3 regions of the Streptomyces sp. NPDC001401 genome follow, and region 1 is predicted to be linked to each of the others. Evidence: riboswitches for the same ligand, from Rfam matches in the RefSeq annotation. Region 1 holds a riboswitch; each other region holds the start of a gene.
The links. Region 1 has a riboswitch for cyclic di-AMP ahead of ACFY10_RS18930 (transglycosylase family protein). Riboswitches for the same ligand answer to the same signal wherever they lie in the genome.

Region 1 (10,377 bases):
GGGTGTCAGGCCGAGTTTGCGGCAGATGAGTTCGAGCTTGTCGCGCTGGGCGTCCTCGAGGGTGGCGCCGGGGGTGGTGTCGGGGTTGGGCCAGTAGGCGCACGAGTAGACCATCGACGGGCCGAGGACGATCTCGTAGAAGTCGTTGCCGACGTCGTAGTGGTGGCTGATGGCGCGCCTGTCGCTGCGTTTGGTGTGCAGATGGGTGCGGGCCCTGCGGACCTCCTCGCGGGGCGGGGCGAGCGGCAGCGGGAGCCCGGCGACCTTCACGAGGCCGCGTGCGGCGGCGCGCACCTCGGGGTCGCGCAGCATCTGCAGCAGGCTCCTGGCGTCCTCCCCGCGCTCCCACACGAGCTCCGACATCAGATCGAGGGTGGCATAGAGATCCCCCTCGATGTCCAGGTCCCCGGCGACCCAGGCCCGGGCCAGCCCCAGCTCCCCCGGCTTGAACAGCAGGCGCCGTACCGCCCGCCGATTCCGCACGACCAGCGCCGGTGCGCCCGGCGGCCCTGCCTGCGAACCGTCCCAGGCGCGGATGCGCACCGGGAGCGGTACCCCCAGCAACTGTTCGACGAGGCTCTTCAGCCGCAGTGCGGCGTCGGCCATGGCGCACACCTCCGTGACAACGCTCCCGGAATGTCCAACACCACGTATAAACAAAATGGCGTGGCTGCACAGTCCCCCGTGCGCGTGGAGCTGTGCATTTTTCACCCGGGAAACGCCGAAGGACCCCCTGCACCACGGATGGCAGGGGGCCCTTCGGCGGTTCAGCGACCGGAGCCGGTCAGGAGGCCTTCGCCTCGGTCTTCTCCGGCTTGGCTGCCGCAGGCGCCGGCATGGGCTTGGCGGCCTCGTAGAACTCCTCGCGCGGGTGCTCCATCGCGCCGAGGGAGACGACCTCGCGCTTGAGGAACATACCGAGGGTCCAGTCGGCGAAGACGCGGACCTTGCGGTTCCAGGTCGGCATGGCCAGACCGTGGTAGCCGCGGTGCATGTACCAGGCGAGACGGCCCTTGAGCTTGATCTTCATCTTGCCCATGACGATCATCGCGACGCCCTTGTGCAGGCCGAGACCCGCGACGGCGCCCTTGTTGCCGTGGCTGTAGTCCTTCTGCGGGAAGCCCCGCATACCGGAGATCACGTTGTCGCCGAGGACCTTGGCCTGACGCAGGGCGTGCTGGGCGTTCGGCGGGCACCAGGCGTTCTCGTTGCCCGCCTTGCGGCCGACGAGGTCCGGGACCTGGGCGTTGTCGCCGGCGGCCCAGATGTAGTCGGTGCCCTGGACCTGGAGGGTCGGGGCGCAGTCGACGTGACCGCGGGGGCCGAGCGGCAGGCCGTAGCGGGACAGAACCGGGTTCGGCTTCACACCGGCGGTCCACACGACGGTGTTGGAGTCGACCTCGAGGCCGTTCTTCAGCACCACATGCCCGTCGACGCAGGAGTCCATCGAGGTGGAGAGGTAGATCTCCACACCGCGGCTCTCCAGGTGCTCCTTGCCGTAGGCGCCCAGCTTGGGGCCGACCTCGGGGAGGATCTTGTCGGCGGCGTCGACGAGGATGAAGCGCATGTCCTCGCGGGACACGGTCTTGTAGTACTTGGCCGCGTCGCGGGCCAGGTCCTCGACCTCACCGATGGTCTCCGCACCGGCGAAGCCGCCGCCGACGAAGACGAAGGTGAGCGCCTTGCGGCGGATCTCCTCGTCGGTCGTGGAGTCGGCCTTGTCGAGCTGCTCGAGAACGTGGTTGCGCAGGCCGATGGCCTCCTCGACGCCCTTCATACCGATGCCCTGCTCGGCGAGGCCGGGGATCGGGAAGGTGCGGGAGACCGCGCCGAGCGCGATCACCAGGTAGTCGAAGGGCAGCTCGTACGCCTCGCCGACCAGCGGCGCGACGGTGGCGACCTTGCGGTCCTGGTCGATGGTGGTGACCCGGCCGGTGAGAACCTCCGCCTTCGGCAGCACGCGTCGCAGCGGGACGACGACGTGGCGCGGGGAGATGTTGCCGGCGGCGGTTTCGGGAAGGAAGGGCTGGTAGGTCATGTACGACCGGGGGTCGACGACCGTGACGGTCGCCTCTCCGTAGCGCATCTTCTTCTGGATACGCCGAGCTGCGTACAGGCCTACGTACCCACCGCCTACTACGAGGATCCTGGGACGCTCCGTGGTGCTCATGCCATCGAGTATCCACCTGCCCCAGGGGGGTCGCTCGTGCGCCCCTTCACAAGCTCTTGCAGGGGGTGTGTTATCCTCCGCGGCTCGCTGACACGGGCCGTGTCGCGGCGGGGGTCTCACGGGGCGGTACGTCCCGTTGTCAATGCCGCGTGAGCTGCCTCTCCGCGTCGCCGGAGGTGTCGTGAGCCCTCCGTAACACCTCCCGGTGAGCGCCCTCCAGGGAAGCTTCCCACACCTCTTCTGAACACGTTCAAGGGGTTGTTGGGACCCCGGAAGGCCCAACCGGCCCCTTTTCGTGCTTCCACGAGGCGGAATTCCTTGTGAAGAACTTCACGAACTTTCCTGGCGGCGTGTCGCCGAGAGGCCCCGAAAGGCCCCCCGGGGCACGCTCATACGCTATCCGACCTGCTCGTCCGAGAGCTACCGATCGGTAATAAGAGAGAGCTACGCCACCGACCACGCGATGCCGTCGAGGATGTCGTGCTCGCTCACGACGACCTCCTCGGCCCCGATCCGCTCCATGATCGACAGCAGTACGAGGGCCCCCGCGGCGATCACGTCGACGCGCCCCGGGTGCATGGAGGGGACGGCCGCGCGCTCGACGTGGGTGGAGTGCAGCAGCCACCCGGTGATCTCGCGGACCTTGTCGAGGGAGATCCGGGAGTGGTGGATGCGCTCCGAGTCGTACTCGGGCAGCTCCTGCGCGATCGACGACACCGTGGTGACGGACCCGGCGAGCCCGACCAGCGTGCGCGCCTCGCGCAGCGGGACCGTCTCCTCGGCGAGGTCGAGGGCCCGCTCGATGTCGGCCCGCATGGCCGCGATCTGCTCCTCGGTGGGCGGGTCGGTGACCGCGCCGTCCTGCACGAGGTGCCGCTCGGTCATCCGCACGCAACCGACGTCCACCGAGCGCGCCGCGCGCACATGGTCGTCGCCGACGACGAACTCGGTCGAGCCGCCGCCGATGTCGACCACCAGGTAGGGACGGTCGAGGTCGTCACGCCCCTTCAGTTCCTTGGTCGCCCCCGTGAAGGAGAACTCGGCCTCCTGCTCGCCGGAGATGACCTCGGGCTCGACACCCAGGATGTCCACGACGCCCCGTACGAATTCGTCGCGGTTCGAGGCGTCCCGGGAGGCCGAGGTGGCCACGAACCGCACCTTGTCGGCGCCCAGTTCGCGGATCACGTCCGCGTACTCCCGGCACGCCGCGAACGTCCGCTCCAGCGCCTCGGGGGCCAGCCGGCCGGTCCGGTCGACGTCCTGGCCGAGCCGCACGATCGTCATGCGCCGGTCGAGCTCCAGCAGTTCGCCCGTGGCCGGGTTGACGTCCGCGACAAGCAGCCGGATGGAGTTCGTACCGCAGTCGACGGCGGCGACCCGGCTGAAGCCCTCGGGAACCATCGGCTTGTACGCGAAGAAGCCGCTGCGGATCGCGGCGGGGTCGGTGACCTCGCCCTGCGCCTCGCCGGGGAGCTCGTCCGCCGGGTCGGGCGCGTGCAGCGGCTGCACGCACGGACCCTTGAGCCACCACTCCGGCAGCATCGCGATCGCCTCGTCGCCCAGCGGGTTGACGCCCGGGCCCGCGGCCAGGGAGTGGCCCACCAGGACGTGCAGGCACTTCACCCGGTCGGGCATGCCGCCCGCGCTCGGGAAGCCCTCCAGGACCTCGATGGCGTCACGGCGCGCGATGTAGTCCTCGTGTGCGGCGCGGTACGCGGCGGCCAGCTCCGGGTCGGTCTGCAGCCGCTCCGTCATCTCCTTCATGACGCCGTTCGCCTCCAGCGTGCCGATCGCCGAGGCGGCGCGCGGGCACGTCAGGTAGTACGTCGTCGGGAAGGGCGTGCCGTCGGGCAGCCGCGGCGCGGTCTCCACGACGTCCGGCTGGCCGCAGGGGCAGCGGTGCGCGATGGCACGCAGCCCGCGCGGCGGCCGCCCGAGCTGCTGCTTGAAGGCCTCGACGTCGGCGTCGGTGGGCTCGGTGCGCGGGGTGGGCGGCGGGGGCGTATCCATGCCTGTACTGAATTCCTCTGTCGGTTCACTGGGCGGAGGCGTCGGACTTGTCGACCCCGTCCCAGACGTTCGTGTACCAGGGGCGGTGGCCCGCGCCCTGCTCGAAGCGCGACTGCTTGGCCACGTTCGGGTCGATCACGACGTAACTCGTCTCCCCGGGCAGCACATAGTGCAGGCGCAGCCGGATCTGCTGCTCGGCGTACTCGTCGTCCTGCCAGCGCGCCTTGAGGTCGCGCAGCTGCTCGACCCGCGCCTTGGCCTGCTCCTTCTGCCGCTGGAGATCGGCGATCTGGGAGCGCTGGGAGACGTACTGCCTTATGGGGTACGCGAGGGCCACGACCAGCGAGCAGAGCACCAGGGCGAGCAGCGCCGCCCGGCCGGTCAGCCGGGATCGGCGGGCCTGCCGTTTGGTCTGGGAGCGGTAGACACGGGCCGCCGTCTGCTCGCCCAGCAGCCTGATCCTGGTCGCGGTGGAGAACCGGTCCCGGTCCTTCACGGCCATGTTCCCCGCCTCCCGTCACACGCGCGTACGTCCCCGCACACGGTACGGGACCGGTACGGGGACGTACGTACGACTGGCGCAGGCTTAACCCTTTACGGTTCAGCCCTTGATGCTCAGCCCTTGAAGCGGGGGAACGCCGAGCGGCCCGCGTACTCCGCGGCGTCGTCGAGGATCTCCTCGATGCGCAGCAGCTGGTTGTACTTGGCGACACGGTCCGAGCGGGCCGGGGCGCCGGTCTTGATCTGGCCGCAGTTCACCGCGACGGCGAGGTCGGCGATGGTGACGTCCTCGGTCTCGCCGGAGCGGTGGGACATCATGCACTTGAAGCCGTTGCGCTGGGCCATCTCGACGGCGTCCAGGGTCTCGGTCAGCGAGCCGATCTGGTTCACCTTGACGAGCAGGGCGTTGGCGGTGCCCTCCTCGATGCCGCGGGCCAGGCGCTCCGGGTTGGTGACGAAGAGGTCGTCGCCGACGATCTGGACCTTGTCGCCGATCCGGTCGGTGATGACCTTCCAGCCGGCCCAGTCGTCCTCGTACAGCGGGTCCTCGATGGAGACGAGCGGGTACGCGGAGACCAGCTCCTCGTAGTACTCGGTCATCTCGGCGGCCGAGCGGGACTTGCCCTCGAACTCGTACTTGCCGTCCTTGTAGAACTCGGACGCGGCGACGTCGAGCGCGAGCGCGATCTGCTCGCCGGGGACGTAACCGGCCTGCTTGATGGCCTCGATGATGAGGTCGAGCGCGGCGCGGTTGGACTCCAGGTTCGGGGCGAAGCCGCCCTCGTCGCCGAGGCCGGTGGACAGGCCCTTGGTCTTCAGCACCTTCTTGAGGGTGTGGTAGACCTCGGCGCCCCAGCGCAGGGCCTCGGAGAAGGACTCCGCGCCGATCGGGGCGATCATGAACTCCTGGATGTCCACGTTGGAGTCGGCGTGCGAGCCGCCGTTCAGGATGTTCATCATCGGAACGGGCAGCAGGTGCGCGTTGGGGCCGCCCAGGTAGCGGAAGAGCGGGAGGTCGCTGGCCTCGGAGGCGGCGTGGGCGACGGCGAGGGAGACGCCGAGGATGGCGTTGGCGCCGAGGGAGCCCTTGTTGTCGGTGGCGTCCAGGTCGAACATGGCCTGGTCGATCAGGCGCTGCTCGGTGGCGTCGTAGCCGACCAGCTCCGGGCCGATCTGCTCGATGACGGCGAGGACGGCCTTCTCGACACCCTTGCCGCCGTAGCGGTTGGGGTCACCGTCGCGGAGCTCGATGGCCTCGAAGGCGCCCGTGGAGGCGCCGGACGGGACGGCGGCACGACCCGTGCTGCCGTCGTCGAGGCCGACCTCGACCTCGACCGTGGGGTTGCCTCGGGAGTCCAGGATTTCCCGGGCTACGACGACGTCGATGGACGGCACGAGCATCTCCTTCATGGATGTGACGCGGCTGCGGCAGTAGCGCAGTGGCTCTGCGAGACGAGCCTAACCGCCTCAGGCCGATCGGCCACGTTGCCGACCACGCCTTGGGCAGAACCGAGAGTAAATTGTTTCCGAACGGAACAAAGCGTGGGGGCAAAAAGAACCCCGCCCCGGTGCGTACGGGGGAAGACGCACCGGAGCGGGGAGCCCGTGGGGACGGGGGAGGCCCTCACGTGTCCTCCATGCTGGAGGACACGGCTGTCAGGGCGCTGTGGTTCAGCTACCAGCCCTCTGTTGCCCGAGCTGCTACTTGAGGTGCAGCTGCTGGCCCGGGTAGATGAGGTTGGCGTCCTCGACGATGTCCTTGTTCAGCTTGAACAGCTTCTGCCAGCCGCCCTTGACGCCGTGCTTCTCGGCGATCGAGCTGAGGGTGTCGCCCTTGACGACCTTGTACTCGCCGTCGCCCTTCTTGACCTTCTTGCCGGTCGGGGTGGTGACGGTCTTCGTCGACTTCTTGGCCGTCGGGCGCTCGGCGGAGCGGGAGGCGCTCTGCTCGGAGGAGTGGCTGCTGGTGGAGGACGAGCTGCTGGAGCTGCTCGACGCGCTGCCGCCGTTGTAGGCGGCGCCGGACAGTCCCGTGCCGCAGACCGGCCAGGCGCCCTTGCCCTGGGCGGCGAGGACCTTCTCGGCGACGGCTATCTGCTGCGCCTTGCTGGCCTGGTTGGCGGTGGAGGCGTACTGCGTGCCGCCGTACGCGGCCCAGGTGGAGGCGGAGAACTGCAGGCCGCCGTAGTAGCCGTTCCCGGTGTTGATGGACCAGTTGCCGCCCGACTCGCACTGGGCGACGGTGTCCCACTCGGAGGCGGTGGCGGCGGAGGCGCTGCCGGCCGCCATCAGCGGGGCGGCGATGGCGACACCGGTGACGCCGGCCAGCGCGGCGACGCGGGTGGCCTTGGACGGACGGCGGTGCTTGCCCTTGCCGGAAAACAGCATGGTTCATCCCCTCACCGACGCCTGCGAGGTGAGCTGTCGGGTTCGGGCCGGTTGAGTTGCCCGGCCGTGCCCTCGCTTGCACGAGGCACGGCTACACCCCTAGCCGCCGCCGTCAACTGCCCGGTGCGGCACTTACCTTGGGTCCCCCGCTCCTGCCTACGGCGCTGTTAAGCGACGACTGTTCCCGTACGGCCGCTGGCAGGATTCGGCGTTGCGGCAGCCGGGGCTCGTGGTGACGAGCGGTGACGACGGTAGACATGCGATCCGCCGAATTTCAAAGACGATCAGGGCTTCTGAGACTCATCCCACACTTTCACCAAACCGGACATTCAGCGCGAAGTGTGACGTGAACTCCCGCTGCATTTCGCCCTATTCGGCACCCACTTGCAGGGTCTGACCGGCGACGATGTGGTTCGGGTCGGTACCGATGGCCTTCTTGTTCTTGGCGTAGAGCGCCCGCCATCCGCCGTCCAGGTCAAGGGAGTCGACGATGGAGGCGAGAGTGTCGCCGGCATGGACGGTGTACGTGTCGCCCGCGCGACTGCCGGCCTTGGTCTCACCCTTGGTCTCGCCCTTGGTTTCGTCGGCGCTGGCGCCGCGGTGGCGGCCGGTGCCGATCGCTCCGGTGTCGACGAGGCTCCAAGAACCCACCGCCTGCTCGGACTTGTCCGAGTCGTCCCCGTTCGCCTTGTCTGTGGACGAGCTGTCGCCGCCCTGTGAGCCGCCCGAGGCTTTCTCGGACGGCGAGGTGGAGGGCGAGGCCGATGTACCGGATTCGGCGGAGTTGTCCGTCGTGTCCGTGGAGGCCGAAGGGGAGGTGCTGGAGGACGAGTCGGAGGACGAATCCGACGAAGAGGACTCATCGGAAGCGCCACTCGACGAGTTGGACAAGCCGGTGGAGTCGGATGAATCAGATGAGCCGGACGAACCGGAACCGCCGTCCAGCACACCCGTGTCGACGTCGGCCGAACCCGAGTCCTTGGTCAGCCCGGAGGTCAGTCCGCAGGTGTGGAAGGCGCCGACACCCTGGTCGTCCAGGAGCTTCTCGGCGACGGCTATCTGCTGGTTGCGGCTGGCCAGGTCGGCGCTGGGGGCGTAGTCGAGGCCGCCGTACTTCTCCCAGTTCTCCTGGGTCAACTTGAGCCCGCCGTAGAACCCGTTGCCGCTGTTCTCGCTCCAGGAGCCGCCGGTCTCGCACTGTGCCACCTTGTCCCACGTGGTGCCGTCGGCGGCACTGGCGCCGCTCGCGGCGAAGAGCGGGATCGCGATGGCGGAGCCGGTCACTCCGGCAGCGACGAGGAGAGCCGGAGCCTGGCGGGGGCGACGGTGTCGACCGTTCCCGGAGAGCATGCGGAGACCTTTCGCGAGACAGCAGTGACCGCGCGGCGCATGACACCGACAGGCGTTCGATACCACCGCGCTGGTCCGTGAACGTATCCGCTGCCGATCACTTGTCACAAGTTAATGCCGCGTAGATCACGTGAAGATCACAGACTTGAGCGCGTGTCACCTTTGACCGGTTCACTGCGGCGGCGCATTCACGGGCGGGCTCCGGATACGGTCGTCCTGTGAACGTCCCGAACACCGCTCCCGAACTCTTCACCTGGGAATTCGCCGGCGACCCGTACCCGGCCTACGCCTGGCTGCGCGAGCACTCCCCCGTCCACTGGACGAAACTTCCCAGCGGGGTCGAGGCATGGCTGGTGACCCGCTATGCCGACGCGCGCCAGGCCCTCGCGGACGGGCGGCTCTCGAAGAACCCCGCGCATCACGCCGAGGACGCGCACGGCAAGAGCAGGACCGGAATCCCGGGGGAGCGCAGCGCCAATCTGATGACGCATCTGCTCAACATCGACCCGCCGGACCACACCCGGCTTCGCCGCCTCGTCTCCAAGGCGTTCACCCCGCGCCGGGTGGCCGAATTCACGCCGCGCGTACAGGAGTTGACGGACGATCTCATCGACCGGTTCGCGCCGCACGGCGAGGCCGACCTGATCCACGACTTCGCCTTCCCCCTCCCCATCTATGCGATCTGCGATCTGCTCGGCGTCCCGCGCGAGGACCAGGACGACTTCCGCGACTGGGCGGGGATGATGATCAGGCACGGCGGGGGCCCGCGCGGCGGCGTCGCCCGCTCCGTCAAGAAAATGCGCAGCTATCTCGCCGAACTCATCCACCGCAAGCGGGGCGACCTCGGCGAGGACCTGATCTCGGGTCTCATCCGCGCTTCCGACCACGGCGAACACCTCACCGAGAACGAGGCCGCCGCCATGTGCTTCGTGCTTCTCTTCGCCGGCTTCGAAACCACCATCAATCTGATCGGCAATGGGACATATGCGCTTTTGCGCAATCCCGAGCAGCGGCACCGGCTGCAGGAGTCGATCGAGCGCGGTGAGACCGCCCTGCTCGACACCGGTATAGAGGAGCTGCTCCGCTACGACGGCCCGGTCGAACTGGCCACCTGGCGCTTCGCCACCGAACCGCTGGCCATCGGCGGGCAGCGCATCGCCACCGGAGACCCCGTCCTGGTCGTCCTGGCCGCGGCGGCCCGCGACCCCGCCCGCTTCTCGGAGCCCGACACGCTCGATCTCTCCCGCCGGGACAACCAGCACCTCGGATACGGCCACGGCATCCACTACTGTCTCGGCGCCCCCCTGGCCCGCCTCGAAGGCCGCACCGCCCTCGAGACCCTGCTGCGCCGTCTGCCCGACCTCGAGCTCGCCGCCGACCCCGCCGATCTGCGCTGGCGGGGCGGGCTGATCATGCGCGGACTACGAGACCTGCCCGTGCGGTTCACCGCTGCCTGACCGGCCCAGGGCCTCCGTCTCCTTGATCGCATCGCGGTAGGCCCGGGCCGCCGCCCGCAGTGCGGCCTCCGGGTCCACGCCCTCCGCCTCGGCGCGCGCCGCCAGCGCGAGCAACTCGTAGCCGACACCCTCGACTTGGGGCAGCGGAACCTCCAGGCCCGCCGTCCGCACCCGCGACGCCAGCTTCGCCGCGAGGGCCAGGCCGGGCTGGCCGAGGGGAATGCCCTCCGTCACCGAGGTGCGCTGCTTCTCGACCGCCTTGGTGCGCAGCCAGTGCTCCTTGACCTCCTCGGGCGTCGACGCGGTCTCGTCGCCGAAGACGTGCGGGTGGCGGTGGATGAGCTTGGCTACGATGCCGGCGGCCACGTCGTCGACGGAGAAGGGGGCGTCCCGGTCCTCCTCCGCTATACGGGCGTGGAAGACGACCTGGAGCAGGACGTCGCCCAGCTCCTCGCGCAGTTCGTCGCGGTCGCCCTCCTCGATCGCCTCGACGAGTTCGTA
Region 2 (10,377 bases), on a different contig from region 1:
CTTGTACTGCCGGTCGCGCCGGAACTTGCGGGGAGCCTCGGCGGTCTCCGCAACCGCACCTCCCTCTTCCTGCGCGCCCGCCCGCCCGTGCGCGCGCGAGCCCGCGTCCGCGTCGGCAGGGGCACCGGCGCCCGGGTCCGCCCCCGCACCGGGTCGCGGCCCGGCGGCGGCTGCGGCATCCGCGGCGGGCGCGGCATCCTGCGGCCCGGCGCCCGGAGCGGGGCGCGGGCCGGAGCCGGGTCCCGGACCCGTCGCGGCGCGCTCGTGATCTGTCATGTGTCCATGGTGACGGCCGAGCCGCTCCGGCGGGAGTCGGTACGACCCTGGCCGGACCCTGATATCGCCCCTGAGCCGGCGACCGGGAAGCGTTCGACGGGGCCCGAGTTCGAAGATCAGGGGAGTCTCGGGGGTCGACCCTGATGCCCCTGTCCTCCGACCGTGTGAGTATCGATGGCATGCCGGAAGCCGCTGCAGCGCCACTCGTCGAACCGCGGCCGCCGCGCAAGCTCTACCGCAGCAGCGACGGACGCTGGCTCGGTGGCGTGGCGCGGGGGCTCGCCGGGCATCTCGGGCTGCCGGTCATCTGGGTGCGGCTGGTGTTCGTCGGCCTGTTCATGGCGGACGGCCTGGGCGCGCTGCTGTATGCCGCGTTCTGGTTCTTCGTGCCGCTCGGCGTCGGCGGCGTCGGCGGCCAGAAACCCCCGTCGCTGGTCAGCACCGAGACCTCGCCGGACGGCCGCCGCAGACTGGTCGCCCGCAAGCCGGACAAGGGCCAGATCGTCGCCCTGCTCCTCATGGTCGTGGTGGCCATGGTCTTCGTGGGCAATGTGAATGTGGGCGGCGGAGCCAAGGCCTACCTCTGGCCCACCGTCCTCGTAGGCGCGGGCGTCGCCCTCGTCTGGCGCCAGGCGGACAACGCGCGGCGGGCCCGCTGGGTCGAGGTCGGCAGCCGTCGGCGCACGCTCACCCTGCTGCGCGCGGCGGGCGGCGTTCTCCTCGTCACAGCCGGCGTCTCCGGCATGTTCGTGCTGCAGGGCTCAGCCGCCCACCTCGGTTCCGTCCTGCAGGCGGCCCTCGCGGTCCTCGTCGGGATAACGCTCCTCGCTGGGCCGTACCTCGTCCGTATGACCCAGGACCTCTCCGAGGAGCGCCTGATGCGCATCCGCGCGCAGGAGCGCGCCGAGGTCGCCGCCCATGTCCACGACTCCGTGCTGCACACCCTGACCCTGATCCAGCGCAACGCGGAGAACGCGAACGAGGTGCGCCGCCTCGCCCGCGCCCAGGAGCGCGACCTGCGCACCTGGCTCTACAAACCCGAGGGCACCGGCAAGGACGAGGCGGACGAACCCGCCAACCTCGCCGACGCGGTGCGGCGCAACGCCGCGGAGGTCGAGGACAAGCACGGCGTCCCCATAGAGGTCGTCGTCGTCGGCGACTGCCCGCTCGACGAGCGGATCGGCGCACAGATGCAGGCCGCGCGCGAGGCGATGGTGAACGCCGCCAAGTACGGTGGCGAGGGCGGCGCCGTACAGGTCTACGCCGAAGTCGAGGGAAAGACGGTCTTCGTGTCGGTCCGGGACCGCGGCCCCGGCTTCGACCTGGACTCGATACCCGCCGACCGCATGGGCGTCAGAGAATCGATCATCGGCCGCATGGAGCGCCACGGCGGTACGGCGCGGCTGCGCGCGGTGCCGGACGGCGGCACGGAGGTCGAGCTGGAGATGGAGAGGGCGGAGAAGACGTGATGAGCGACCCGACCGAGGCTAATGCGGAGCCTGTGGAGCCGACGGCCGGCGGTGGCGCGGGCGAGCGGCACGTGCGCGTGGTCCTCGTCGACGACCACCGCATGTTCCGTACCGGCGTACAGGCCGAGATCGGCCAGACCGAGCAGACCGGCGTCGAGGTCGTCGGCGAGGCCGCGGACGTCGACCAGGCGGTCACGGTCATCACCGCGACCCGCCCCGAGGTGGTCCTCCTCGACGTCCACCTCCCGGGCGGCGGCGGCGTCGAAGTCCTGCGCCGCTGCGCCGCGTTGATGGCGGACGCCGAGCAGCCAGTCCGCTTCCTCGCGCTGTCCGTGTCGGACGCGGCGGAGGACGTGATCGGCGTGATCCGGGGAGGCGCGCGCGGCTACGTCACCAAGACGATCACCGGCACCGACCTCGTCAACTCCATCTTCCGCGTGCAGGAAGGCGACGCCGTCTTCTCCCCCCGCCTGGCCGGCTTCGTCCTCGACGCCTTCGCCTCCACCGACGCCCCGCCGGTCGACGAGGACCTCGACCGCCTCACCCAGCGCGAGCGCGAGGTACTGCGGCTGATCGCCCGGGGGTACGCGTACAAGGAGATCGCCAAGCAGCTGTTCATCTCCGTGAAGACGGTCGAGTCCCATGTCTCGGCGGTACTGCGGAAGTTGCAGCTGTCGAACCGGCATGAGCTGACGCGGTGGGCGACGGCGCGACGGCTGGTCTGAGAAGCCCCTGCCCGAAGCTCACACCACCCGCGTGGCCCCCGCGAACGGCATCTCGTCGATCGGTGCGATCCGCACCGGCGCCGACGGATTCGGGGCGTGGATCATCATGCCGTTGCCGACGTAGATGCCGACGTGGCTGATGCCGGAGTAGAAGAACACCAGGTCGCCCGGGGCCAGTTCGGAGCGGGACACGCGGCGGCCGGCGTCGATCTGGGCGTAGGTGGTACGGGGCAGGGAGATGCCCGCGGCGCGATAGGCGGCCTGGACGAGGCCCGAGCAGTCGAAGGCGTCCGGGCCGGTCGCGCCCCACACATAGGGGCTGCCCAGCTTGGAGTACGCGTACGAGAGGGCCGCTGCGGCGCGGGAGCCGGGCGCCTCGGCGGTCGCGGATCCAAGGGGCGCGAGGCCCTCCCGGCCACCCGTGGCCGACCGTGAGGCGCGGCCGGTGCCGTCCCCGAGCCGAGCGCGCTCTGCAGCCGACAGCCGGGACATCAGCCGCCGAGCCGCATCCAGCTTCCCGTTGATCGTCTTCTGGTCCCGCTTCAGCTCCGCCTGCCGCGCCCTGAGCCCGGCCAGCTCGATGCGTGCGGCCCCGCGCAACTGCTCGATCTCCCGCAGCTGTTCGCGTACGCCCGCAACGGCCGCCGCCTGCCGGGTGCCCGCCCGGTCGACGAACTCGGCCCCCTCGAGATAGTGGTCGGGGTCGTCCGACAGCGCGAGTTGCAGCGCCGGGTCGAGGCCGCCGTCGCGGTACTGCGCCGCGGCCATCGAACCCAGCTCGTCCCGCGCCGAGTTGAGCCCGTCCGTCTTGCGCGCCGCCTCGTCCCGCAGTGTCGACAGCCGTTGCTCGGCGGCGTCCGCCCGCTCCTTCGCCCCGTCGTACTTCTGGGTGGCGACCTCCGCCTCCTGGTACAGCTTGTCCACCTCCGCCTTGACCTGCTCCGGCGACAGATCCGGCTCGGCGTGTCCGGTCCCCTCGAAGCCCGTGGCGGTCGCCGCGCCCGCCAGCGCGATCGTGAAGGCGGTCCGGGCCGAACTGCCGCTGAGCGAGCGCCGACTGGGCCTGCGGTGCGCTGCCACGTGGACTGCACGTCCTTTCGTACGACCGCCCGTTCCGGGGCGGCTTACGCGTCCGGCGGCGGCCCGCACAGGGGGAGCGGGCCGCCGCCGGACCTTCTCGGCGGTGGTGGCCGGCTGCCGCCCCTGGCCCGGGCGGCGGTGGGGAGCCGGTCACCTGGTGGAGGACGCTAAACCTGACTGTGTCGGCTCGGTAACGCGATGTGCGGAAGTGCCCCCGGCGGATCGCCGCGTGACCGTACCCGACCGTGATCCAGGACTCGCGCCGTCGACTTCACGCAGTGCGCTGACCGATGTGGCGGTTCCGGGACACGTGCGGGTGGCGGAGTGCTATGGGCCGCATGTATGCGGGATCCGCCTATGGGATCCACCTATGGGGTCCCGGTATGGGATCCAGGTATGAAGGACGGGGCGGTGTCCGGCGCCCCATGCGCCCCTGTTTAAGCTCCGGCCTCATGGACGTACTCATCCATCTCTTCGTCGGCCTGCACATCATCGGCATCGCCGCGCTTCTCGGCGGCTTCCTCACCCAGATGAAGGCGATGTGCCGCGGCGAGGCCCGTTTCGTCCCGGCGATGCTGCACGGCGCGCTGACGATGCTGGTCACCGGCGCGATCCTGGTCGGCCTCAACCAGGCCGACGACCATCACGTCAACAACATCAAGATCGGCGTGAAGCTGGCCCTGCTGATCGTGATCCTCGGCCTGGTCTATGTGAAGCGGGACGACGAGAAGGTCGACAAGAGCCTGTTCGGGCTGGTGGGCCTGCTCACCACGGCGAACATCTTCATCGCGGTGCTGTGGACCTGATGCCGGCGCGGGCCGCGGCGACAGCCCCCGCGGCGACGGCCACCCACGCCGCCACCGCAATCCACAGCAGCACCCGCCCGGGCCCCTTGAGCCACGGGACATCCAGGGCGGCGGCGACGGACAGCACGGCCGCCGCCGTCATCCCCATCGGGAACACGGTCGCCCAGCGGCGCACGTCGTAGCCGCGCCGCGGCCGGAGGGCCTCGGCGACGAGCAGTACGGCGTACCAGGCCAGGCCGAGCGCGAGCAGCGCGACGGTGACCGAGCGCAGGACACCGCGGTCGTCGTCGTTCCACAGGTACAGGCGCGCGCTGTCCGCGGCGACGAGCTTCGATCCGGCGAGCGCCGAGATGGCGAGCGCGCCGCCCGCCATCCACTGGTCGCCCGGCCCTTGCCTCACCTGTCGCAGGTCGAAGAGGGCCAGCGCACAGCCGTAGAGAACGAGCCCGAGCCAGAACAGCACGAGCGCCGCATGCGCGAGCCATGCCGTCGCCTCGGCCCCGGCGAGCGTGGCGCCGAGCACCGCGAGCCCCTGCGTGGCCACACAGCACAGGAAGACCGCGCCCGGCATGTGACGTCGCCAGTGCCGTACGGCTTCGACCAGCAGCCCCGGCCACAGCACGGCCGCCAGTGCGAGCAGGGCCTCGGCGAGGGTCTGCCGTCCCAGGGCGGAGAACCGGGTTCCGAGCACGGCGGTCGCCGCGACGGCGGTCAGCGCGCCCGGCGTCCCCGCCTCCGCCCGCCACCTCTCCCGATCCCGCATCAGACGGACGCCGAAGTCCGCCGCCAGCCCCGCCCAGGCTGCACAGGCCAGGACCAGGAAGACCCGCGACAGAACCTCGTACCCCGTCAGATGCAGCCCGACCGACAGAATGCCGGTCGCCATCACGGCGGACCCGGCCGCCGGCGAACGCTGCGCCCACCAGGCGCGGAGTGAGGTCGGTCCGGACATGGGGCCGATGCTAAGGAGCGCGGCGCGGGTTGAGGGCGGGCCACGCGCGCGGGTACGGCGAAATACGCGCGGGCGCGGGGCAGGAACGGGCGCGCCGGACAGGAGCTGCACGCCGGCGACTCAGGGAAGGCGCCCTCCGCGGAACTCCCGGAAAACGGCCCGCACGCGCGCGTGCATCACAAACTGCCTCCACGCGCGCGTGCACCGCTCCCCGGTGTCGCAGGGCTCACCGGTGCCTCAGGCGGGCCGCACCACACTGTGGATGATCGATTCGCCGCCGTAGTAGACCGACTCCTCGCGGACGTAGGCGCCGGGCTTCGGGGCGTGGATCATCATGCCGTTGCCGATGTAGATGCCGACGTGGCTGATGTCGTCGTAGAAGAAGATCAGGTCGCCGGGCTGGGCGTCGGTGAGGGAGACCGTGGTGCCGGCGTTCACCTGGTCGTAGGTGGTGCGCGGGAGGGAGACGCCCGCGGCCTTCCAGGCGGCCTGGGTGAGGCCGGAGCAGTCGTAGGAGTCGGGGCCGGTGGCGCCCCAGACGTACGGCTTGCCGATCTGCGCGCGGGCGAAGGCGAGCGCCTTCTCGGCCTTGGTGGCGTACGAGGAATCGCTGGTGGAAGTGGATCCCGAGTCCGTGGAGGAGCTGCCGCTCTGATCCTGCTGGGCAGCGGCCTCCGCCTTGGCCTTCTCCTCCGCCGCCTGCTGCTTCGCGAGCTCCGCGGCCTTCTGGGCGGCCTCTTCTTCCTTCTTCTTCTGGATCGCCGCGAGCCGCGCCTTCTCCTCGGCGGTCAGCTTCGACAGCAGTTCGCGCGCGTCGGAGAGCTTCTTCTGCACCGTGGACTTGGCGGTCTGCAGACTGCTCTGCGTCTCGGTGAGCGTCTGGAGGCTCTTGGAGGCCTCCTGACGCTTCTTCATCGTCGCGGACTGCTCGGTGAAGTAGTCGTCGACCGCGCTCTTCTGGCGGGAGGTCAGCCGCCCCATCAGCTGCGTCTGGTCGAAGTAGTCCTGCGGGGAGTCGGCGAGCAGGAAGGTCGCCGTGTCGGGTGCGGCGGCGCCGGTCCGGTATTGGGCCGCGGCGAACGAACCGAGCTGCTCCCGCTCTTCGTTGAGCTTCTGAGTGCGCTTGGCGACGTCGTCGAGGAGGGTGTCGACGCTCTTGCGCTGCTGCGTGGTCTTCTCTTTGGCCGCGTTGTACTTCTCGGTGGCCGACTCCGCCTGGCGGTAGAGGTCGTCGACCTTCTTCTCGACTTCTTCGAGGCTGGGCTTCCCGTCAGCGGCGGGGGCGGCATTGGCCGACTGGGACAGCAGGGCCACCGAGGTGAGGGCGGCCGTGGCGAGGGCGGGGGTGCGTATGCCTGCTACGCGCGTACCCGCGGGGCGCGACTTGCGGTGCGACGCCAAGGGAGGCGACTCCTTCCATGCTCCGCCTACCGAGTTAGCTGTCGGGTTCGGGCGGGTGGTTCGGAAGGGTTGCCCTACGGTCCGTTCCCGAAAGGGAGTCGGACCGATTCACCCCAAGGTCGGTGTGGGTCCCCGGCTCCGGATGCGCGGCGGCGCGCCGGACTCGGCGGAGGCCGCGCGGCCCGGCGACGTTCGCCGGTGGGGGTCGTGCGGCCTGCCCGGAACGGTAGCCAACTCGTGTGGCCTCTGTGAAGGTTGATGTTCGATATGCCCGATACATTTTCGTGACCTTTGGTCAGGACGTCGCAGGTGGTCGTCAATCCGGAGGGATCTGCACCGACTTGTGCGTATTTTTGCCGGAGTGATGACGTCCGACCGCTTCCGGACGCTAACTTCCAGCCAGTCGCGGTCAGGTGCCGCGGCAGGTGAGGGGGTACGCCATGAGAAAGCGCACAGCACTCGTCATGGGCACATCGGCCGCCCTGGCCGCCACCGCGGGCATCGCGCCCGCGAGCGCCACCGGCGGACACTCCGGCGGCAGGCCGGTGATCCGCGTGATCGCGACCGGCCTGGACAACCCGCGCCAGCTCTCGTACGACAACGGGCACCTGTACGTCGCCGAGGCCGGCCGCGGTGGCAAGAAGTGCCTGGGGCAGGGACCGGAGGGCCCGACGTGCATAGGTCTCTCGTCGGCAGTCACCAAGATCTTCTGGGACGGGGGTGCCTGGAAGCACTACCGCGTGGTCGACGGCCTGCCCTCGGCGGGAGCGCCCGACGGCGGCTTCTCGGTCGGCGTGGACGGCGTCTCGGCCCTGAACGGCTGCGTCTGGGGCGTGGAGACCTGGGCCCCGCCGGAGGCCGGCGTGCCCACCACCCCGCCCTGGAACAAGCTCGGCAAGCTCCTGTCCATCGAGCGGGGCAAGGCGAGGATCGCCGCCGACATCTCCGCCGTAGAACTGAAGTACAACCCGCACAAGGCGTCCGTCGACTCCAACCCGTACGCCGTCCTCGCCCTCCCCGACGGCCGCAAGATCGTCGCCGACGCGGCCGGGAACGACCTGATCGAGGTCTCCCCGAACGGCAAGGCCCGCCCGTTCACGGTCTTCAAGGACCATGACAAGCACGAGGCCGTCCCCACATCCCTGGCCCTCGGCCCCGACGGCAACCTCTACGTCGGCGAGCTGAACGGCGAGCCCAAGAAGCCCACCGCGCGCGTGTGGAAGGTCGACCCCTGGAGCGGGAAGATCCTCGGCTGGAAGTCCGGCTTCGGCTCGATCACGGGCATCGCCTTCAACGACGACGGAGATCTGTACGTCAGCCAGCTCTTCGCCGGCGTCGTGACGAAGGTCTCGGGCGGCACACGTACGAACGTGAAGGTGCCGTTCCCGGCGGGCATTGCCGTCGACCCCTGGGACGGCAAGGTCTACGTCTCGGCCTGGTCGATCGCGGACCGTGACGGCACGGTCCTGGAGGGCAGGAAGACGCCCGGCGGCCAGGTCTGGAAGATCCTCGGCTTCTGAGCTGCGGGAGGCCGGAGGGCCGGGTTCCGGGAGGCCGGTTCCCGGCCCTCCGGGTCGCTGAATCCGGCGATGTTCTCAGGGCGGCGGCGGGCTGTCAGTGGGGCGCCCTAGACTCGGAGAGCGATGAGCAGCCTCTTTGACGACAGCTTCCTGGCGAACCTCCAGGCCCCCCGCGGGCACGAGGAGGAACCTCCGCCGCCGCCCGAGGACGATCATGGACCGGAGCCGGTTCCGGACGATCTGTTCGGCGGGAAGTTCGACGTGCCACCGGACCGGGACGCCTACTACCGCGACGGCGCCCCCCGCCCGGCGATCGACCCGGCCGCGCTCCTGGACGGGCTGAACGAGAACCAGCGCGCGGCCGTCGTCCACTCCGGCACCCCCCTGCTCATCGTGGCCGGCGCCGGTTCCGGCAAGACCCGCGTGCTCACCCACCGCATCGCCTACCTCCTGGGCGAGCGGAATGTGCATCCGGGCCAGGTCCTCGCGATCACCTTCACCAACAAGGCCGCGGGCGAGATGAAGGAGCGCGTCGAGCAGCTCGTCGGCCCGCGCGCGAACGCGATGTGGGTGATGACCTTCCACAGTGCGTGCGTGCGCATCCTGCGCCGGGAGAGCAAGAAGCTCGGCTTCACCTCGTCGTTCTCGATCTACGACGCCGCCGACAGCAAGCGCCTGATGGCCCTGGTCTGCCGCGACCTGGACCTCGACCCCAAGCGCTACCCGCCGAAGTCCTTCAGTGCCAAGATCTCGAACCTGAAGAACGAGCTGATCGACGAGGAGGACTTCGCCGCCCAGGCCGCCGACGGCTTCGAGAAGACCCTCGCCCAGGCCTACGCCATGTACCAGTCGCGGCTGCGCGAGGCGAACGCCCTCGACTTCGACGACCTGATCATGACGACGGTCAACCTGCTGCGCGCCTTCCCGGACGTCGCCGAGCACTACCGCCGTCGCTTCCGCCACGTGCTCGTGGACGAGTACCAGGACACCAACCACGCCCAGTACGCGCTTGTACGCGAACTCGTCGGCACCGGCGCGCACGCCGAGGACGTACCGCCCAACGAGTACGACCTGCAGCCCGCCGAACTGTGCGTCGTGGGTGACGCCGACCAGTCGATCTACGCCTTCCGCGGCGCGACGATCCGCAACATCCTCCAGTTCGAAGAGGACTACCCGGACGCGACGACGATCCTCCTGGAGCAGAACTACCGCTCCACGCAGACCATTCTGAGTGCGGCGAACGCGGTCATCGAGCGCAATGAGTCCCGCCGCCCCAAGAACCTGTGGACGAACGCGGGCGCGGGCGCGCGCATCACCGGCTACGTCGCGGACACGGAGCACGACGAGGCGCAGTTCGTCGCAGACGAGATAGACCGCCTCACGGACTCCGCCGAGGCGAAGGCCGGAGACGTCGCCGTCTTCTACCGCACCAACGCCCAGTCCCGTGTCTTCGAAGAGGTCTTCATCCGCGTCGGCCTGCCCTACAAGGTCGTCGGCGGCGTCCGCTTCTACGAGCGCAAGGAGGTCCGGGACGTCCTGGCCTACCTGCGGGTGCTGGCCAACCCCGAGGACTCGGTGCCGCTGCGCCGCATCCTGAACGTCCCCAAGCGCGGCATCGGCGATCGCGCGGAGGCGATGATCGACGCCCTCGCCCAGCGCGAGAAGATCAGCTTCCCGCAGGCGCTGCGCCGCGTCGACGAGGCGTACGGCATGGCCGCGCGGTCGACCAACGCCGTCAAGCGGTTCAACACGCTGATGGAGGACCTCCGCACGATCGTCGAGTCGGGCGTCGGCCCGGCGACCGTCCTGGAGGCGATCCTCGAACGCACCGGCTATCTCGCCGAGTTGCAGGCCTCCACCGACCCCCAGGACGAGACCCGCATCGAGAACCTCCAGGAACTCGCCGCCGTGGCCCTGGAGTTCGAGCAGGAATCCGGTGAGGGCGAGGCGACCGGCGGGCTCTCCGACTTCCTGGAGCGCGTCGCGTTGGTCGCCGACTCCGACCAGATCCCGGATGAGGACGAGGACGGTTCCGGAGTCATCACCCTGATGACCCTGCACACCGCCAAGGGCCTCGAGTTCCCGGTCGTCTTCCTCACCGGCATGGAAGACGGCGTCTTCCCGCACATGCGCGCCCTCGGCCAGACC
Region 3 (10,377 bases), on a different contig from region 1:
GTGCGAAGGCCCGGCCGAACGTGCCCGCCTGAAGGGCGATCAGCTTCAGGTCGACCATCGGGCCGACCACCATGAACACCAGCCGCGCAGTGGGCGAGAAGCCGGTGAGCGAGGCAGCGACGAACGCGTCGGCCTCCGAGCAGACGGCGAGCAGGACGGCGAGCGCGGCCAGGAAGAACACGGACAGCCAGGGCGAGCCGGAAAAGGTGTCGAGGACCGAGCGCGGCACGGCCACGTTGAAGGTGGCCGCTGCCATGGCGCCCAGCACCAGGAAGCCTCCTGCGTGCAGGAAGTCGTGCTGGAAGCCGAGGCGGAACTCCCTCCAGCGACTGCGTCCGGGCCGGTGGCCCGTATGGCGCGCGGCCGGCCGCAGCCACTCCTCGCGTCCCAGCCAGAGCCACAGCCAGCCCATCGCGGCTGCGGTGACGAGGGAGGCCAGCAGCCGGGCGGCGACCATGGCGGGGTTTCCCGGGAAGGCGACGGCCGTGGCGGTGAGCACGATCGGGTTGATCGCGGGGGCGGAGAGGAGGAAGGCGAAGGCGGCAGCGGGGGTGACACCACGGCGGATCAGGCTGTTCGCGACCGGCACCGAGGCGCACTCGCAGCCCGGCAGTACGACCCCGGCGACCCCGGCCACCGGGACGGCGAGTGCGGGGCTCCGGGGCAGGATCCGGGTGAACAGGTCGGCCGGTACGAAGGCGTTGATCGCCCCCGACAGGACCGTACCCAGGAGCAGGAAGGGCAGCGCCTGGACGGTGATGGCCAGGCAGACCGTGCGCCAGGCCGCGACAGCGGGCTGGTTGAGCCATCCGACGCCGGTGAGCATGAGGACCACCACCGAGCCGGCGGCCATGACGATGACGACGGGCAAGGGCCGTCCGGTGACGCGGCGACCCTGGTGGCCGGCCGACGCGACGACCGCCACTTCTTCCGCCACATCAACCAGTTCATCCGTTTTTTGCATTTTTACTCCGGATGTCAGATTTCGTGGCGAAGATAAGCCAGGATCACTCCCCTCACGGTGCGCACACGCCGCCACAGGCGGATGAATGAACTGGACCGGGAACATACTTGACCTTGCGGGGGGACTGTTCCGCGATGGCCTGATTCGAGAGGGGCAGTGCCCGGTGAGCGGCGGCGGCAAGATACAGGGAAAGATCGAAGTGCGGCTCAAGTGGGATCCCAGCCCCTGGAACCGGCCGCCTCACCATCTGGACATCATGGCGGCGACCTACTCGCAGGACGCCCCGTACGGACGGCCGGTGTACGTCGTGCACACCGAGAGCCGCTCGCCGGACGGCACCATCAACATGAGCCGGCACAGCGAGACCGGCCAGGGTTACGGCTTCGTCGAGGTGATGGTCCTGGAGCTCGATCGCCTGGCACCCTCCTTCGCGCGGGTGGTCGTGGGCGTGGCGATCCATCAGAGCAGCGGCCCCAAGCCCTTCGGCGACGTCTCGAACACGGGCGTGCTGGTCGTCGACGGATACACGGAGCTGCTCAAGGACGACTTCGGGCGGGTCGCGGACGCCACCGCGGCGACGGTCGCCGAGTTCACCCGGGACTCCTCCGGAGCCTGGGAGTTCCAGGAGACGGTCAGAGGTTTCGACAGCGACCCGACGGGCTTTGCGGCGGAGATGGGCGGCAGCCCGCAGCCCTGACCGGCGTCGCGTGCGTGCCGACGCGCTCAACCGACCGCGACGTGATCGTCCGGGCACGGCTCCCCGGCCCTCGCCCCCGGCGACTGCGCTCGGCGTACCGGGGGGAGGGGCCGGGCGGACGGCCGCCTGCGGCCGTGTACGTGGAAGAGGGCCAGGACGATCGCGGTGCCGACGGCTATCAGGTGCTCGCGGCCGGCCAGATTGGGTACGGCAATCGACTCCCACACCATGGACCCGCCGGTGAGGGCGAACACGACGGGTGCGCGCCGGACGACGGCGAGATAGGTGAACAGGCCCACGACGGCGGCGGACGGTCCGGTGTCCAGCACCTGCCCGATCCCGGGCGGCAGGCCCAGCCCGCCCCAGCCCGGACCGAGCGCGATCATCACGCGCACCATGAGGGTGCCGGCGAGTGTGGTCGCGTACGAGATGACGAGCGTTCTGGCCCGGCCGAGGATGAGCTCGGCCAGCGCGAACGCGAGGAACAACTGCGTGATCCCCGCCCACACGGGCAGATCCAGTGCCGGGACGTACAGCGACACCGGCGTGCGCAGCAGGGCCAGCCACAACGGCAGGTCGGCCTTGACGCCGCCGAGCAGCCGCACCACCACGGCGCCGGCCGGCCGCTGCGCCAGCGCATGGAAGAAGATGACACCGAAGGCGGCCAGGAACGCCAGGAACAGTGCGGGCAGCCCACGACGTCCGAGTTGCCGCACCGGATCGACGACGATGCCCTGCCACTCGCCCCGCAGCGTGCGCCCGACGAACGCCGCCACCCGCCACCATGCACCGCGCTGCTGCCCGTGCCCCTGGCCGGCCCGATCGCCCCACAGTCCGCGGGCACGCAGCCGGTCCGCGGCCCCACCTGCGGACCGCTCCCCCTTGCGAAGCAAACTCCCCCGCCTCCCGTCCATCGCCCCACCGGATGGATCGGAATGGGGCGAGGGCGCCCCGACCGAGGCTATGCCCGGCGGCGGGGCTTCCTGCGCTTGGCGCCCTTGGAGACGTCGGAACCGGCCCGCGGGTTGCGCCCCGTCGACTTCCCTGCCGTCTTCCCGGTCGCCTTCCCCGCCGCGGGCTTGCGCCGGGCGCCGGCCGTGTCGCCGGTCCCGCCCTTCGGCTCCGGCGTCGGCGCCTTGCGGCCCCGGGAGCTGTTGACCGTGCGGCCGCGGACGATTCCGATGAAGTCCTCGACCAGGTCCGTGGTCGCATCCTCGGGCCACGCCAGGGCGACGCTCGACTCGGGGCCGTCCACCAGCGGCCGGTACGTGAGGTCCTTGCGGTGGTACAGACGGGCCAGCGACTGGGGGACGACCAGGAGGCCGACACCCGCCGCGACGAGTTCCACGGCGTCCTCGGTGGTGGCGGGGCGCTCGAAGGCGGGCTCGCCCGGCGGCCGGTCCCAGTCGAAGACGTCGTCGAGGGGGTGGAAGAGGACCTCCTCCGAGAGGTCCTCGACGGTCACCTCGTCCGCCGCCGTGATCACGTGGTCCTTGGGGACGACGACGACCGTCGTCTCGGCGTAGAGAGGGATCGCGCTGAAGAACGTACGGTCGACCGGCAGCCGTACGAGTCCCGCGTCGGCGTCACCGGCGCGCAACACGTCGGATGCTTCGGCGGCCGGTACGGCGAGGAGGTTCAGCGGGATGTCGGGCAGGCGCTCGTTCCAGATCCGCACCCACTTGGCGGGCGTCACCCCCGGGACGTACGCAAGCCGGAACGTTGGGGATGCTTCCGAGCCTGTCACCGGGCCAGGTTACCGGCCGTGGTCGGAGGTCTCGAACACGGTCGATACCCTGGACGGCATGAAGTCGCACCAGAGCACCCAGACGATGAAGCCCGCGACCGCGGCGAAGAAGCTGGGTGTGTACCTCGAGGCCACCCCCGCCGAATTCCGGGAGGGTGTCGTCTCGCGAGCCGAGCTCGACGCCTTCCAGGCCGATCCGCCTCAGTGGCTGCGTGAGCTGCGGGCCAAGGGGCCGCACCCCCGTCCGGTGGTCGCGGAGAAGCTGGGCGTCTCCATCTCGGGTCTCGCGCGCGGCGGGATCACGGAGCCGCTGACCACCGAGCAGATCGAGGCCCTGAAGCAGGAGCAGCCCGAGTGGCTGCAGAAGGAGCGGGCCACACAGGCCGAGGTCCGCAAGGAGGCGGCGCGGATCAAGAAGCGGGACGCTGAGCGCTGAGCGCTCCGCGGGCTGCGCCGCTGTGCGGCTCCGCAGCGGGGCCGGGATATGTCGCCTTTCGTCTGCGGCGCCGTCGTGGCCGGCCGCGCCCGCGCGGCGGAGCCGCAGATCGATGCAGCCCCGCGCCCCTTTGGGGCGCTGACGCCGTCCGCCCGCGACAGTCGGTTGCCGTTCGGATCCGTTGCGTGCGCGACGCACGGATCTGACGGTGCATCACGACGAAGGTCACAAAAGCGTATCGGACATTCCGGCCTTCAACCTTCACACGAGCCGCACAAGTTGGCTAGCGTGGCATCAGGCCGCACGAGTTCCTCCGGCGAACCCCGCCGGGACGCGTGGCCTCCGCCGAGTCCGGTGCGCCCCTGTGGCAGCCGGAGCCGGGGACCCAACCGAACGATGGGGTGAATCGGCCCAACTGCCCGACAGGGCAGGGGCCGTAGGGCATGCCTTCCGGAACCGACCGCCCGAACCCGACAGCTAACTCGGTAGGCGGAGTACGGAAGGAGTACGGCTCCCATGGCGCCGGATCGACCATCGCGCACCGGAGGCCTCGGCCTGCCCGGTATGCGCAATTCCGCTCTTGCGACGGCGGCCCTCACCTCGGTGGCGCTGCTGTCGCAGACCGCCGACGCGGTGCCCCTGACGGGGGATGAGGGCCCCAGCCGCGAAGACGTCCGGCAGCGCGTGAGCAGCCTCTACGACCAGGCCGAGAGCGACACCGGCCAGTACAACCTGACCCGCACTCAGGGGTCGGGCCAGCGTGGGCGCGGCACCCCGGCGGGCGGGGGCAGGCGCTCTGATCCCGACCTCGACAACGTCACCAGGCAGTGGTTCGACGCGGCGCGGGCGTCGCTGGGCCCGACGGTCCCGGCGGTACTGCCGTCCGACCGCACGCCGAGCCGCCCGGCCGAGACCCGGCGCGCGCGTCCGGCGGAGCGTGCGGAGGGTCGTGCGGGCCGTGAGCTGGAGGCGGCCGGGCGGCCCGTGCCCGAGCTGCCCGCGGCAGGCGTCCGCCGTCCCGTCGCCGAGCTGACCGCCGGCCACGCGACCGCGCTGCCCGCCGTGCCGGCACCCCGTCAGGAGGCCGTCGCCGCCCTGCCGGCGGCCCCCGAGTCGAAGCAGACCTCGCTGCGGAAGTCCAAGCAGGAGAGCCAACGCAGGATCGCGGCCGCCAGCGAGCTGCTGTACCGGTACACGGCCCAGCAGACCTCCGTCCCGCGCCCGGCCGTCGAGCCTCGACCGGCCGGGAACACCTGGCAGGCGGCCGCACAGCAGAGCTCACCGCTCGCGGCGATCGAGGCCCAGTCTCCGCAGCCCGCCTGGGCCACCACGGCCCAGCAGGCCGTCGTGCAGCCGCTCCAGGGCGGCTGGCAGGACCCCGTGGCACAGGAGCAGGCCCGTCGTGCGGCCGACGAGGCCTGGCGGCTGCAGCAGCCGTCGGTCCTCGACACCGGCGTACCCGCGGCCGAGCAGTGGCGCCCGCAGGAGCAGACGGTTCTCGACACCGGCTTGTCCATGGCCCAGGAGTGGCGCTCGCAGCCGTCGGTGCTCGACACGGGCATACCTGCGGCCCAGGACTGGCGCTCGCAGGAGCTGACCGTCCTCGACACGGGTGTCCCGACCCCGCAGACGCCCACCGGCACCAAGGCCGACCGGGCCGTCGCCTTCGCGCAGGCGCAGATCGGCAGGCCGTGCCTGTGGGGTGCGGTCGGACCGGAGTCGTACGACAATGCCGGTCTCACCCAGGCCGCCTGGAAGGCCGCGGGGGTCGCCCTGCCGCGGTCCACGGCCGAGCAGGCGAGCATCGGCACGGTGATCCCGCTCGCCGAGAGCCGCCCAGGAGACCTGATCTTCTTCCACGACAACTTCAGCCACGTCGGCCTCTACACCGGCAACGGCATGATGATCCACGCGCCCGGCCCGGGCTCGGTGATCCGCGAGGAGTCGATCCACAACGCCGGGGAGGCGGCGATCCGCATCGCGGTCCGGCCTGCGTGAGGTTCAGGAACGTCGGTCCAGCCGTGACACCAGCAGCTCGGTGAACTGCGAGGCCGCCCACGGGAGTCGGCGGCCGAGCATCGTCTGGATCTGCGCCTCGTGCTGCCGGAAGACCGGGTGCTCGACCCGGACGTAGGCGACCGAACTCGTACTGCGGGGCGAGCGCGTCGCAGACCAGGGCGGGGCGGACCGTGAGTCCCTCCAACTGGGCGCGGTCTTCACGGACGTGCTCGGCCTGCCCGCACTATGGCTGCCGCGCTCCTACCCCGGCTGTCTGCAGCACGCCCCCGACGAGCACCTGCTCGCGCCGATCGCCCGCGAGGGCCTGGTCCTCGCGACGGCGCTGTTCCACGCCCTGGGCAATCCGACCCCACAACTCCCGCTCCCTGTCGCGCCCTTGAAGGGAGCCTGATGACCGTTGAACAGTCCCACCGACAACACCCGCCGGGCCTGGCTGCCATGACCATGTCGCCGCGGCCATCCCCTCCCTCGGCCACTCCTGCGACACGCACTACCCGTGGAACTCGGCCGACGACCACGGCGCCCTCGACCGGCTGCATGCGGCGGATCCAGCCGGACTACGAGCTGAGGCTGCCGCGGTGGTGAACAATGTCGACGTGAGCGATCAGTACATGCAGCGGCTGGCCGGAAAAATCGTGGTCGTCACCGGGGCGGCCCGCGGACAGGGGGCCGCCGAGGCCGAGGCGGCAGCCCGGGCCGGGGCCCGGGTGATCGCCACCGACGTACGGCCGGAGGGCGACTGCCGGCCGCTCGACGTCAGCAGCGAGAGCGACTGGGCGAAGCTGGCCGCGGAGCTGAAGGAGTCGTACGGCGAGATCCACGGGCTGGTCAACAACGCGGGCATCATCCGGCGCGAGCGGCTCGGCGCGGTGCGCCCCGAGGACTTCGCGCAGGTCCAGGCGGTGAACACGACCGGACCGCTGCTCGGCATCCAGCACCTCGCCCCGCTGATGCCGCCCGGCTCGTCGATCGTCAACGTGGGCTCGTCCGCCGCGCTCACCGGCTACTATCCGGTGGCGTACACGGCCAGCAAGTGGGCCCTGCGGGGGGTGTCGAAGATCGCCGCCATGGAGCTGGGGCCGCGGGGCATCCGCGTGAACACCGTCCACCCCGGCTATATCGAGACCGAGATGACGGCCGCCGCCACTCCCGCCTTCCGCGAGTCGACCATCCGCGAGACCCCGCTCGGCCGCAGCGGAAGCGTCGACGACATCGCACCGCTGGTGGTCTTCCTGCTGTCCGACGAGTCGTCGTTCATCACCGGGGCGGAGATTCCGGTGGACGGGGGCCTTACCGCGCACGGTGGCGTCAAGTCGATCTCGGATGCGATGCGTACGGATCCGCCCGCGTCGGTGTGAGCCGTGCGGGCCCGCCGGTCCCCCGCGCCGGCGGCCCCGCACGGCGTGGGGATCCCGGCGTCCTCCCCAGGCGCCGGGGCTCCCCCCGCTGCGGCCGCTGTATGGCCGATGTGCTGGAGTACATCCGAGAACGTCGCTGTTGCTCGCATGCAGTCTGGAGCAGCGGAAGGCGTCGCCGGTATGGGTACAACTGCGTACGCGGCGAGCGAGCGGAGAAGAACGTGGCACACGTGCTGGGCGGGGCCCACGAGCGCATGCTGTCGGTGGCCGTGGCCGCCCTCCACGAACGCGATCCGGAGCGGCTGTGGCCGCTGGTGGCGAGCGCCCTGCCGAGCCTGTGCGGCGGCGAGACCCTGATCTACAAGCTCGACGACTGGAACGAGGCCGAGGGCACGGTCGGCATGCCGCCCGAGGTCACCGTCGAGTTCGACGGGCTCGGGGAGGAGGACCTGGGCCTCCTGCGCGCGGGTTTTCCGTTCGCGCACCACTACGCGGCCGGGCCCGACAGGACTCCCCTCACTGCGCGCCGTACCGCGGGCACCGCCTGGTCCGCGAGCCCGACCGCGCGGCTGATCGGCGACATCATGGACGCGGACGACGTACTGGCGATTCCGCTGCCCGGGACGACGACGCCGATCACCGGATGCATGGTCTACCGCTCCGGTACGGACTTCACCGACGACCACGTCCGCGCGGCCCAGCAGCTGCAGCCGCTGCTGGCGGCGGTGGAGCAGCAGCGGCAGCTCCTGGAACGCTGGAAGCGGACGGCCGCCCCGCACTCCACCGGCGAACCGGCCACGGACTGCCCTCTCACGCCCCGGGAGACGGCCGTCCTGCTCCTGCTCACGGACGCCCTGACCGCGGCGGCGATCGGCCGGCGGCTCGGCATCTCGGACCGTACGGTCCACAAGCACATCGAGAAGATCTACCGCAAACTCGGCACCCGCGACCGCATCAGCACGGTCCTGCGGGCCCAGCAACTGGGGCTGGTCCCCGCGCCGTGACCGGTGGCGGCACGGTCAGAGCTGTCGGGCGCGGTACAGGTCGCGCAGCAGGGCGATCTCGGCCCCGTGGTGCAGGACTTCCTGGTTGACCCACCACACGATGTCGACGAAAGGCTCTTCGAGGTCGCTGCCGTGGGGATAGGTGCAGTGGCCGACCGTGTCGAGTGCCGCTTCGTCGATGCTCAGCAGCGCCTTCCGCCAGGCCGTGACACCGGCGTCAAAGGCGGCGACGGCCGCTGCGGCGTCCCCGCTGACGGGGTAGTCGTCCCGGGTGAGGCGGTGGCCGCCTGCCGTATGATCGGCACGGAGGATCAGCATCTCGCTCAGGTGGCTCAGCCGCCACGCGATGGTGGTGAAGGGCGGCGGCCAGGGGTGCGGGTAGGCCGCGGCGTCACGTCCCCAGTCTCCGTGCGCGGCACCGGCCAGCAGGGTCGCGCGCGGCCCCGGCCCGTTCGCCCGCCGCCGCACCGACCAGCAGTCCGGCACCGGCTCCCAGAGGTACTCCGCATCGGTCATGGGCCCGACCTCGGTGTGCGAACCGTCACCGCTGTCCATCAGCGGCCCGGTCAGGCGGGCGGCCAGACGCCCGCAGGCGAAGTCGAACTGCTCCAGCAACGGGGCCAGGCGAGATGCGGTCACCGACACTCCCATGGCGAACTCGTCAACGCACCGAGGAGGCACGAACTGACCGGCTAGCCTGGCACAACCGGCAAGCAACCCGCCTCTCGATTTCCGATGACAGGGAGTCGGCCATGAAGCCGAACCGCTCCATCCCCTCCTCGACCGTCATCCCCGTCCTGATCTACCCCGACGTGCGCGCGGCCGTCGCCTGGCTCGGTGCGGCCTTCGGGTTCGTGGAACGGGTGCGGATCGGCGAGGACCACCGCGCACAGCTCGGGTTCGGCGAGGGCGCCGTGATCGTCGGGGACACCCGCAAGGACCGCCGGCCCCCGCGCCCCGGCGAGGTCACGCACTCCGTGATGGTGCGCGTGGACAACGCCCGTGCCCACTGCGAGCAGGCCCGGGAGCACGGCGCACGCATCGTCATGGAACCGACCGACTTCGAGTACGGGGAACGCCAGTACACCGCCGAGGACCTTGCGGGTCATCAGTGGACGTTCTCGGAGACACTCGCGGATGTCGCGCCGGAGGAATGGGGCGGGGAGTCGGTCTCGGCCGATTGAGGTGCTCAGCCCGGCCCGGGCCCCGTCCCGCCCTTGAGCCGTTCCAGGTCGGAGGGGCGGACCTGGATGACGACCAGGGCGATCAGAGCGGCGAGGACGGTGAAGATCGCCGCCATGATGAAGGCCGCCGAGATCCCGGACGTGAGCACATGGTCGGACCAGGGGCGCGGGAGCTGCCCGGTGTGCCGGAAGCGCAGGCGTTCGGCCGGGGTGGCCTGGGCCAGGAAACGCGGGATCTGCTTGTGGGCCTCGTTGGTGCTGGCCGTGCCGAACATGGTGACCAGGATGGACAGACCGAGTGAACCGCCCACCTGCTGGGTGGCGTTGAGGAGTCCGGAGGCCGCGCCGGTCTCCTGGACGGGGACGTTGGAGAGCGCCATGAGGGTGAGCGAGACGAACTCCATGCCCATGCCCAGGCTGAAGACGAGGATCGGGCCGAGGATGCTGCCCGCGTAGGTGGAGTGGACGTCGGTCAGGGTCAGCCAGGCCAGGCCCGCCGCCGCGAGAACGGCGCCCACCACCATGAAGGGTTTGGGTCCGAACTTCGGCAGGAACCGCGAGGCCAGCCCGGCGCCGACGGCGATGACCGCGCTGACCGGCAGGAAGGCGAACCCGGTTGCCAGTGGGCTGAAGCCCAGTACGTCCTGCACGAAGAGCGTGAGGAAGAAGAACATGCCGAAGATCGCGGCGGCGAGGCTCAGCATGATGCCGTAGGTGCCCGCACGGTTGCGGTCGGCGAACATGTGCAGCGGCGTGATGGGCTGGCTGGAGCGCCGTTCGATCAGGATGAACGTCGCGAGGACCACGACGGCCGCGGCGAACGAGGCCAGCGTGAGCGGGTCCCGCCAGCCCTCCTGGGCGGCTCTGATGAAGCCGTACACCAGCAGCACCATGCCCACGGTGGAGGTCAGAGCGCCGGCCAGGTCGAAGTGGCCCGGGTGGCGTTCGGACTCCTTGATCACGCGGGG

Region 2: it holds a riboswitch for cyclic di-AMP, as region 1 does, so the genes downstream of both, ACFY10_RS18070 (NlpC/P60 family protein) here and ACFY10_RS18930 (transglycosylase family protein) in region 1, are expected to answer to the same signal.
Region 3: it holds a riboswitch for cyclic di-AMP, as region 1 does, so the genes downstream of both, ACFY10_RS36105 (NlpC/P60 family protein) here and ACFY10_RS18930 (transglycosylase family protein) in region 1, are expected to answer to the same signal.

Annotation. Positions count from the first base shown of each region.
Region 1 is NZ_JBIAWI010000005.1:101,632-112,008, forward strand. It holds gene ACFY10_RS18900 (class I SAM-dependent methyltransferase) at 1-606, opposite strand, end outside; gene ACFY10_RS18905 (NAD(P)/FAD-dependent oxidoreductase) at 785-2,170, opposite strand; gene ACFY10_RS18910 (exopolyphosphatase) at 2,615-3,571, opposite strand; partial or broken gene ACFY10_RS18915 (DUF501 domain-containing protein) at 3,779-4,180, opposite strand; gene ACFY10_RS18920 (septum formation initiator family protein) at 4,206-4,682, opposite strand; gene eno (phosphopyruvate hydratase) at 4,796-6,082, opposite strand; gene ACFY10_RS18930 (transglycosylase family protein) at 6,383-7,069, opposite strand; cyclic di-AMP (ydaO/yuaA leader) riboswitch at 7,073-7,243, opposite strand; gene ACFY10_RS18935 (transglycosylase family protein) at 7,439-8,419, opposite strand; gene ACFY10_RS18940 (cytochrome P450) at 8,638-9,876, shown strand; gene ACFY10_RS18945 (nucleoside triphosphate pyrophosphohydrolase) at 9,841-10,377, opposite strand, start outside.
Region 2 is NZ_JBIAWI010000004.1:611,188-621,564, reverse strand. It holds gene ACFY10_RS18100 (PspC domain-containing protein) at 1-276, opposite strand, end outside; gene ACFY10_RS18095 (PspC domain-containing protein) at 456-1,745, shown strand; gene ACFY10_RS18090 (LuxR C-terminal-related transcriptional regulator) at 1,745-2,470, shown strand; gene ACFY10_RS18085 (NlpC/P60 family protein) at 2,489-3,550, opposite strand; gene ACFY10_RS18080 (hypothetical protein) at 4,003-4,356, shown strand; gene ACFY10_RS18075 (tellurite resistance/C4-dicarboxylate transporter family protein) at 4,334-5,308, opposite strand; gene ACFY10_RS18070 (NlpC/P60 family protein) at 5,546-6,709, opposite strand; cyclic di-AMP (ydaO/yuaA leader) riboswitch at 6,718-6,888, opposite strand; gene ACFY10_RS18065 (ScyD/ScyE family protein) at 7,150-8,229, shown strand; gene pcrA (DNA helicase PcrA) at 8,353-10,377, shown strand, end outside.
Region 3 is NZ_JBIAWI010000013.1:217,311-227,687, reverse strand. It holds gene ACFY10_RS36130 (permease) at 1-964, opposite strand, end outside; gene ACFY10_RS36125 (TerD family protein) at 1,089-1,661, shown strand; gene ACFY10_RS36120 (hypothetical protein) at 1,688-2,554, opposite strand; gene ACFY10_RS36115 (LysR family transcriptional regulator substrate-binding protein) at 2,623-3,408, opposite strand; gene ACFY10_RS36110 (DUF5997 family protein) at 3,467-3,844, shown strand; cyclic di-AMP (ydaO/yuaA leader) riboswitch at 4,178-4,352, shown strand; gene ACFY10_RS36105 (NlpC/P60 family protein) at 4,361-5,842, shown strand; gene ACFY10_RS36100 (hypothetical protein) at 5,846-6,064, opposite strand; gene ACFY10_RS36095 (hypothetical protein) at 6,069-6,254, shown strand; gene ACFY10_RS36090 (SDR family NAD(P)-dependent oxidoreductase) at 6,475-7,221, shown strand; gene ACFY10_RS36085 (LuxR C-terminal-related transcriptional regulator) at 7,476-8,225, shown strand; gene ACFY10_RS36080 (DinB family protein) at 8,241-8,876, opposite strand; gene ACFY10_RS36075 (VOC family protein) at 8,978-9,409, shown strand; gene ACFY10_RS36070 (MFS transporter) at 9,415-10,377, opposite strand, start outside.